Regions from separate parts of the Paenibacillus sp. P3E genome, predicted to be linked through region 4. Evidence: predicted binding sites of a transcription regulator. Region 4 holds the regulator's gene; each other region holds the start of a gene.

Region 1 (2,208 bases), on a different contig from region 4:
CACTTGGCGAGAAGGTTAGCTCGTTTGTTGGCGAGAACGGCAAAGTGACCAAGGTAATCACTAGCAAAGGCGAGCATGAGACCGACCTGGTTATCCTCTGTATCGGATTCCGTCCGAATACCGAACTGCTGAAGGGTAAGGTGGATATGCTGCCTAACGGCGCGATTATCGTCAATGACTATATGCAGACCAGCCTTCCGGACATCTATGCCGCCGGTGACAGCTGTGCAATTCATTATAATCCAACCGGCAAACATGCTTACATTCCGCTGGCCACCAACGCTGTACGCATGGGAACACTGGTAGCCCGCAACCTGGTATCGCAGACGATCCCATACATGGGTACACAGGGAACTTCGGGAATAAAGATTTATGAAGATAATATTGCCGGAACCGGGCTGACAGAGGATGCCGCTATTGCAGAAGGAATGGATATCGAGAGTGTTCTGCTGACCGACAACTATCGTCCCGAGTTCATGCCAACCTTTGAGCAGGTTCAGCTAAAAGTGGTCTATGACCGCTCGACCCGCCGCATTCTCGGCGCACAGATCATGTCCAAGATGGATCTGACACAGTCGATCAATACCGTGTCAGTGTGCATTCAGAATAAAATGACTGTAGACCAGCTGGCCTTCATTGATTTCTTCTTCCAGCCGCACTACAACAAGCCTTGGAATTTCTTGAATACAGCGGGACTTCAAGCCCTGCCTGCAACAGTTGCCCGTAAAGAAACCGTAACTGTCTAAACCTAAGGCTGCCCCCGTTAGCCGGAGCCGATTTTGCGGCTCCGGCTTTTTGCTGTGCTCTGGCATTTTGGGGTAACGGAAGTTGACTCCCGCAGAAAATGGGGAATTCGTCTCTTCTGAGATAAAAAATATTCCGCAGCGGATGCTTTTGTGGTAAATTTGACATGTCAGTGAAAACTTTCACTTAGTTTTTACAAGAGTGATATTTATCACGTAAATGTGTTAGTTGACACGCTACAATGGCATAAAGGAACAAATTTTAAGTAATTCGAAGGGGATAGGAATCATGGCTTATAACAAACCGCAGGGGATTGCCGAAGTCACGGTAGAGAACGGAATTAAGAAGGCGCATAATTCACTCAGTACCGTACTTATTCTTGGCTTCTTGGGGGGAGCGTTCATCGCGCTCGGATTTTTGCTGGACATTCGCGTTATCGCAGGCGCACCGAAGGAATGGGGCTCTATCGCTAACTTTATCGGCGCTTCCGTGTTCCCGGTAGGTCTGATCCTGGTGCTGCTGGCCGGAGGGGAACTGCTGACCGGTAATATGATGGCTGTGCCGCTGGCTTTTATGGCGAAGAAGATTTCGCTATGGGAAATGTTCAAGAATCTGGTGCTGATTACAATCAGTAATTTCGCCGGTGCCTTGTTCGTCGCTTATTTCTTCGGCCACGTTGTTGGCCTCACTGCAGATGGCGTGTATCTGGATAAACTGGTGGATATGGCCGGACACAAGATTGATGCTACCTTCCTGCAGGCCTTTGTTTCCGGTATCGGTTGTAACTGGCTCGTTGCCCTGGCGGTATGGCTCTCTTACGGAGCGGATAATTTCAGTGGTAAAATCCTCGGGATCTGGTTTCCGACTATGGCGTTTGTAGCTATCGGCTTCCAGCACGTTGTAGCTAACATGTTCCTTATCCCTGCTGCTATTTTTGAAGGTCACTTTACCTGGTCGCAGTATTTCGGCAATTTCGCTCCGGTCTGGCTGGGCAACCTGACAGGCGGCGCCATCTTCGTCGCTTTTGCATACTGGATGGCTTACCTGCGCAAAGCGCCAGCGGCTATTCAATCGGTGGAAGGTATTTCTGCTGCCGGTGTAAAAAAACACGCATAAAATACTAACGGTCCGCATGGGCTGGATGGTTATACAGACACTCCCTGATATCTATTAGGGAGTGTCTTTTTGTATCTCAGACAACACAAAATTCGCCGTGCATATCCGACTCGGGGGAACGAAATCGGGCTCACGGCGAATTCATAGGGAGTGTTTCATATGCTCTATTACCCTGACATAGTTGGAACGAATCAGTTTGTTTTCGCCTATTTTCTTTACGTAGAACAGGTGCAGTTATAGAATATACATATTCAAGTGACAAGGGGGGACTAACGCCCATGAGTTACAGCGGAGATGGGGTTTTTCCGGCGGTATGTCCGCTGGATTGCCCTGACACATGCGGACTTC
Region 2 (2,208 bases), on a different contig from region 4:
GGAGGCGATCATCTGATGTATGCGGGATTGCCGCTGCCTGCATTGCATGGTGATTTTCAAAGTATCCTGTGGCGTTTCCGCAGAGTGTAGAGCGTAGAAATTACTACTGTTTAAGCAAAAAAGAGCCATCCGTCCCGGATGGCTCTTTTTGCTGCGTGCATCACTCAAAAGAACTCAACAAACTCATTCACCGGCTTGCGGTAGCCGCGGGGTCTGATCTTGTGCTTGTTGTCCTTGCCGATGGTAATAAGCATGACCGGTACCAAATTCTCAGGCAGGCTCAGGGTCGCCTTGAGGGCTTCAGAATCGAAACCGATCATCGGGCAGGTATCCCAGCCCTTGTCCTTGGCAATCAGCATGAACTGCATCGCGGACAGGGAGGCATTGCGGATCGCTTCATCGCGCTGAAAAGCGTCATTTCCAATGTAGGCGCCATTGATGGCTTCAATGGTGCCGTCAAATTCTTCCGCGCTCATAGCTCCCAGCATTTTCAGGCCGCTATAGATTTCCGGTGCCTGCAGATACGCATGCTTGTCTCCAAGCACGACGATAACGGCTGAAGCTGTGTGGATTTTATATTGGCCATAGGCTGCTTCACGGACTTTTTCTTTCAGCTCTTCATTGGCAACCACCTTATAATGCGCATGCTGCAAATTATAGGCTGAAGGGGCAAGACGGGCCAGCGAGAACATTTCCTCCAGCTCGCCCTGGGGAATCTCGATGCCCTCTACGAAGTTATTTGCGGATCTCCGTGCTTGAACCAATTCTGAAAAAGTACTCATGTTCGTTCCTCCATTGTGTATGTAGTGGTTAATAATTATTAATAGCTGATATTAATAAATAAACTTACTATTTGTTACTTGCTAAACATATCACGGCATTTTACCTTCGTCAATGACTAAAAGTAACGCTGCACTAAATTTTTTTACAAAAATGAGGGATATATCGAAATCCGAAGAAAAGAAGTGATTTTAATCACAAAATAAGGGTATAGAGGCAAAAAGATTGTGACATTTATTACATAGAGAATGTTATAATAATCACATTGATTTAGAGATTAATTATTTCGTTCATCTGCTAGTCCATCTTCTATATGAAATAAAGCTATTGTAAAGGAGCGCTCATTATGTCAGAAACCATTACTCAAACCAAAGCTTTTACCAAAGAAGATCTCCTGGATCAGCTCTTGAAGCCTGAGGTGCAGGAATCCCTAACAACACTGGTGGAGCAGCTTCCCCAGATTACACAGCTGGTTGGTGCATTAACCAAATCACTTGATTTTGTGCAGGCTGTTGCATCGGATGAAGTGCTGAAAAATGATACAGTGGGTGCTATCAAGGAGCTTGCGGAGCCTGTAGTAGATTCCGTTAAAACGATGGCGGCTACAGTGATCGAAGCCAAAGATCGTGCCAGCGAGAGCAGTGAAACGATCAGCCTGTTCGGCATGATGCGAATGATTAAGGACCCCCAGGTGCAAAAAATGCTCCGTTTCATGAATGCATACCTGCAGGTCAGCGGCGAACGTAATCCACAAAAATAAGGACGGAGGAACATTATCATGTCAAAACATATCGTGATTCTCGGAGCTGGCTATGGCGGCCTTCTGAGTGCTATTAACGTACGCAAATATATGAGTAAGGCTGAAGCTAAAATCACAGTCATCAATCAGTATCCGACGCATCAGATTATTACCGAGCTTCATCGTCTGGCCGCAGGGAGTGCCTCGGAACAAGCTGTTACTATGCCTCTTACCAAGCTATTTGCCGGAAAAGACATTGATCTGAAAATTGCCAAGGTGAAGTCATTCTCCGTTGATAACAAGCAGGTGCAGCTATCCGACGGTACGGCGCTCACGTATGATGCCCTTGTGGTTGCGCTTGGCAGCACTACGGCATACTTCGGCATCCCGGGGCTGGAAGAGTATAGCATGGTGCTGAAATCCGCTGCGGATGCGACAAAAATCCATGCCCATATTGAAGAACGCATTCGTGAATATTCCAAGACGCACAATCCTGCCGATGCGGCCATTCTGATTGGCGGCGGCGGGCTGACCGGTGTGGAACTGGTAGGCGAGATTGCTGATGTGCTGCCGAAGCTGACCAAACGGTATGGTGTGAATGCTCAAGATATCAAGCTGATGCTGGTAGAAGCTGGGCCCAAGATCCTTCCAGTGCTGCCGGATCACTTGATTGAACGAGCGGTAACCAG
Region 3 (2,208 bases), on a different contig from region 4:
GGTTTGGCTATCAAAGCTATCCAATTGGTATTCCAATACCTTGAAAAATCGGCATTGCAAGGCGACAAGCTTGCCCGCGAAAAAATGCACAACGCATCTACGCTGGCTGGTATGGCATTTGCCAACGCATTCCTGGGTATCAACCACAGCTTGGCCCACAAATGGGGCGGACAGTATCACACCGCTCACGGCCGTACCAATGCAATTTTGATGCCACACGTTATCCGCTACAACGCTAAAAAACCTACAAAGTTCGCTTCGTTCCCTAAATATTCGCACTTTGTAGCTGACGAACGTTATGCCGAAATCGCACGTATTCTGGGATTGCCAGCACGCACTACTGAAGAAGGTGTAACAAGCCTGATCAACGCGATCCGCGACATGAACAAAAAACTCGGTATTGAAGAGTCGTTCCAAGCGCTTGGCTTCGATCCTAAGGATTTCGAATCCCGTGTAGACTACTTGGCTGACCGTGCATTTGAAGACCAATGCACAACTGCCAATCCTAAGCTGCCACTGGTTTCTGAACTTGCTGATGTATATCGGAATGCTTTCTATGGCAGATTCGATAACTAATTAACGGTTGTTTAGCAAAAAATGAGTTTATAGGCTAATATGGGACTGGATGGAAGTGACAAATATCACCGAAAGAGTGATATTTGTCACAGTCCTTTTTCAGAAAATAAACTAAAATGTTTATATAGACAACGGTCCCGTTTATGAAGAAGCAATTGTGAATTTTATAACAACTAGATCTTTTTTGGGATCACGAGACACGGGATTAACCTTCAAGCCCGCGATCTCTACAAATATACTAAATATAAATGGAGGGATTTAGCATGTCGGTGATTGAAAAAGATGTACAAGAGGTTAAGTCTGGATGGCGCGGTTTTGCAAAAGGCAAATGGTCCAGAAAAGTAAACGTTAATGATTTTATTGAAAAGAACATCAAGCCTTATCTTGGCAAGGAAGATTTCCTTGCAGGCCCTACTTACAATACTACTGAACTTTGGAAAATTGTATCTGAAATGACCAAGCAGGAAATTGCTAATGGCGGTGTGCTGGATGTGGATGTTAATACTGTATCCACTATCGTATCTCACAACCCTGGTTATATTGACAAAGACAAAGAACAAATTGTCGGCGTTCAAACAGATGCACCTTTCAAACGTTCCATTCAACCTTTCGGCGGAATCAAGATGATGATCGATGCTACCAAGGCTTACGGCTTCGAACTTCCGCAAAACATTGTTGAAATGTTCACGAACATCCGCAAAACGCATAACCAAGGCGTATTTGATGCATATACCTCTGAAATGAGAGCTGTTCGTAAAGCAGGTATTATCACTGGTCTTCCTGATGCTTACGGCCGTGGCCGTATTATCGGTGACTACCGTCGTGTAGCTCTTTACGGCATTGATTTCCTGATTAAAGAAAAGAAACAAGACCTTAACAACCTTGAAGTTGATTCCATGACCGAAAATGTTATTCGTCTCCGTGAAGAAATTTCCGAGCAGATTCGTGCACTTGGCGAATTGAAGAAAATGGCTGAAATGCATGGAATGGATATCTCCAAACCTGCAAATAATGCTAAAGAAGCTTTCCAATGGGTGTACTTCGGTTACCTGGCTGCTATCAAAGAACAGAACGGTGCTGCTATGTCCCTGGGACGCGTATCCTCTTTCCTTGATATCTATGTAGAACGTGACCTTGCAGAAGGAACACTGACCGAAGAACAAGCACAGGAACTGACAGATCATTTCATCATGAAACTGCGTATCGTTAAGTTCTTGCGTACTCCTGATTACAATGAACTGTTCAGTGGAGACCCAACTTGGGTTACTGAATCCATTGGCGGTATGTCTGTAGACGGAACTACACGTGTAACCAAGAATAGCTTCCGTTTCCTGCACACCCTTTACAATCTGGGACCAGCTCCAGAGCCGAACCTGACTGTACTGTGGTCTGAAAAATTGCCAGAAGGCTTCAAAAAATTCTGTGCTAAGGTTTCCATCGAAACCAGCTCGATTCAATATGAAAATGACGATTTGATGCGTCCAATCTACGGTGATGACTACGGTATTGCTTGCTGCGTATCCGCAATGCGTATCGGTAAGCAAATGCAGTTCTTCGGAGCTCGTGCCAACCTGGCAAAAGCTTTGCTGTATGCTATCAACGGTGGTGTGGATGAAAAGTCCGGCGTACAGG
Region 4 (2,208 bases):
CAATTTATGATTGATAATCTGGGACTGGGCGAGTCTGCAGAACAGGGAAGGCTGATGACAGCACTGCTCCCATCTCCGTTTAAGTACCGTGAACAGGCACTTCTGGTCATACCGCGTGATTTCCCCAGTGTCAAAGGCAGTGTGGGCGATGCCCGTTTTGTCGATAAGCTGGTGCATTCATTGGCGGAGGCTGCTGTGGCTACACGGGGCCGGATGCTTGTGCTCTTCACTTCCTATAAAATGCTGCGCCAAGTCTATGATCCTCTAAAGGAGGCGCTTGTCTCCGAGGACATTACGGTACTGGGGCAGGGAGTGGAAGGCGGCAGCCGGAGTAAGCTGATCCGGCGTTTTCAGGACAGCTCCGCCTCTGTATTGCTCGGAACAAGCAGCTTCTGGGAAGGTGTGGATATTCCCGGCGAGGCTTTGACCTGTCTGGCCATTGTCAGACTGCCTTTTCAACCACCGAACCATCCGCTTGCGGAGGCTAAGGCAGAGCTGCTTCAGGCACAGAAAAAGAACCCGTTTATGAAGCTGTCGGTTCCCCAGGCGGTTATCCGCTTCAAACAGGGTTTCGGCCGGCTGGTGCGTACTGCCCAGGACCGGGGTATTGTTATAGTATATGATACCAGGGTTATCGAATCTTATTACGGAAAGTATTTCCTCTACTCGCTGCCTGGACCCAAAATGGAGCATATGCTGACGGATCAGATGGTTCCGCGAATTGCGGAATGGCTTGAAGACGGCAGCGTATCTTAACCTGCAATCATTTCAAATATAGTCAAGGAACAACGAAGCTCTGTTCTCCTGGTATCCGGTTCGTGCTGAGATACCAGGGAATGGATTGTACTTATGCTCACAAAACTTGGCATATGCTTACGAAGTGAGTTTTGTACGAAGTAATACTATGATGCATTGCTCACAAAACTTTTAGGAGGAGAAAATATGAAATCGGATAAAATATCGGAGGCCGTGGTACGCAGACTTCCAGTGTACCTGCGCTTCCTGAATGATCTCCTGAAGCGTGAAATCTCCACCGTATCTTCCCAGGAGCTGGGACAAAAGCTGGATCTGAATCCGGCGCAAATCCGCAAGGATTTGGCCTATTTCGGGGATTTCGGCAGAAAGGGTATTGGCTATGATGTGTCATACCTGATTGAGAAAATCCGCCATATCTTGAAGCTTGACCAGCAAATCAACGTGGCATTGGTGGGTGCAGGTAATCTCGGCCACGCTCTCTCAAATTACAATGCTTACTTGAAGGACACGATGAAAATCACTGCTGTTTTTGATTCCTATGCTCCCAAGGTCGGGCAGAAAATCAACTCACTCATTGTCCAGCCCATGGAAGAGCTGGGAAGCACGATCCGCGAACAGGGCATCCGCATCGGTATTATCACTGTACCGGATAGTGAAGCACAGAATGTTGCAGATATTCTGGTAGATTCAGGCATTGAGGCGATCCTTAATTTTGCACCCGTAATCTTGAAGACGCCATCCAACATCCGGATTCACGCCGCTGATTTTACTACCGATTTGCAGAGTCTGGCCTATTATTTGCACGATGGAAAGGACGAAGTGGAAGATGAACAGCAATAAGACAGTAATTGTAAATGGGCGATTTCTGGTGCCGGGTACGGAAAGTCCGGTTCTAAGCGGCTATATGACTATAGAAAATGATCTCATCACATACATAGGAGAAGTCAAACCTGTTATTGAAGAAGGGACACAGACCGTTGACGGCAGCCGTCTGTTGTTCATGCCGGGTCTGGTCAACACCCATGGCCACACCGCCATGTCTCTGCTCCGCGGATATGGGGATGACATGGTTCTTCAGAACTGGCTGCAGGAGAAGATGTGGCCCATGGAAGAAAAATTCACTAGTGACGATGTCTACTGGGGAACCTCTTTGTCTGTACTGGAAATGCTGAAGGGAGGCACAACCACCTTCCTGGATATGTATGACCATATGGACAGGGTTGCTGAGGTTTCAGAGCAGTCGGGAATGCGTGCCGTGCTTATGCGCGGGGTTATCGGCCTCTGTCCTGAGGATGTGCAGAACCATAAGCTGGCGGAGGCGATAGCCTTTGCGCGAAATTGGCATGGAAAGGCGGATGGAAGGATCACGACGATGATTTCCCCGCATGCCCCTTACACCTGTCCTCCTGAATTTTTCGTGAAATTTGTACAGGCTGCCCATGATTTGAACCT

What was found. Region 4 encodes Rex, which represses fermentation and respiration genes when NADH is low (regulators of the CRP and FNR family bind a similar motif). Its sites were predicted from a motif close to TTGTGAAATATTTCACAA; they were not measured.
Region 1: A3842_RS15435 (formate/nitrite transporter family protein) is a predicted target of Rex. The motif match lies at 895-912, and genes of this name have one in related genera.
Region 2: A3842_RS04115 (DUF1641 domain-containing protein) is a predicted target of Rex. The motif match lies at 1,006-1,023, and genes of this name have one in related genera.
Region 3: pflB (formate C-acetyltransferase) is a predicted target of Rex. The motif match lies at 732-749, and genes of this name have one in related genera.

The regions. Positions count from the first base shown of each region.
Region 1 is NZ_LVWH01000165.1:82,950-85,157, reverse strand. It holds gene A3842_RS15440 (FAD-dependent oxidoreductase) at 1-746, shown strand, start outside; gene A3842_RS15435 (formate/nitrite transporter family protein) at 1,033-1,860, shown strand; gene A3842_RS15430 (molybdopterin-containing oxidoreductase family protein) at 2,139-2,208, shown strand, end outside.
Region 2 is NZ_LVWH01000020.1:2,538-4,745, reverse strand. It holds gene A3842_RS04125 (alpha-galactosidase) at 1-90, shown strand, start outside; gene A3842_RS04120 (nitroreductase family protein) at 165-782, opposite strand; gene A3842_RS04115 (DUF1641 domain-containing protein) at 1,127-1,540, shown strand; gene A3842_RS04110 (NAD(P)/FAD-dependent oxidoreductase) at 1,559-2,208, shown strand, end outside.
Region 3 is NZ_LVWH01000081.1:21,718-23,925, forward strand. It holds gene adhE (bifunctional acetaldehyde-CoA/alcohol dehydrogenase) at 1-576, shown strand, start outside; gene pflB (formate C-acetyltransferase) at 840-2,208, shown strand, end outside.
Region 4 is NZ_LVWH01000114.1:30,912-33,119, forward strand. It holds gene dinG (ATP-dependent DNA helicase DinG) at 1-756, shown strand, start outside; gene A3842_RS10360 (redox-sensing transcriptional repressor Rex) at 943-1,596, shown strand; gene A3842_RS10365 (amidohydrolase) at 1,583-2,208, shown strand, end outside.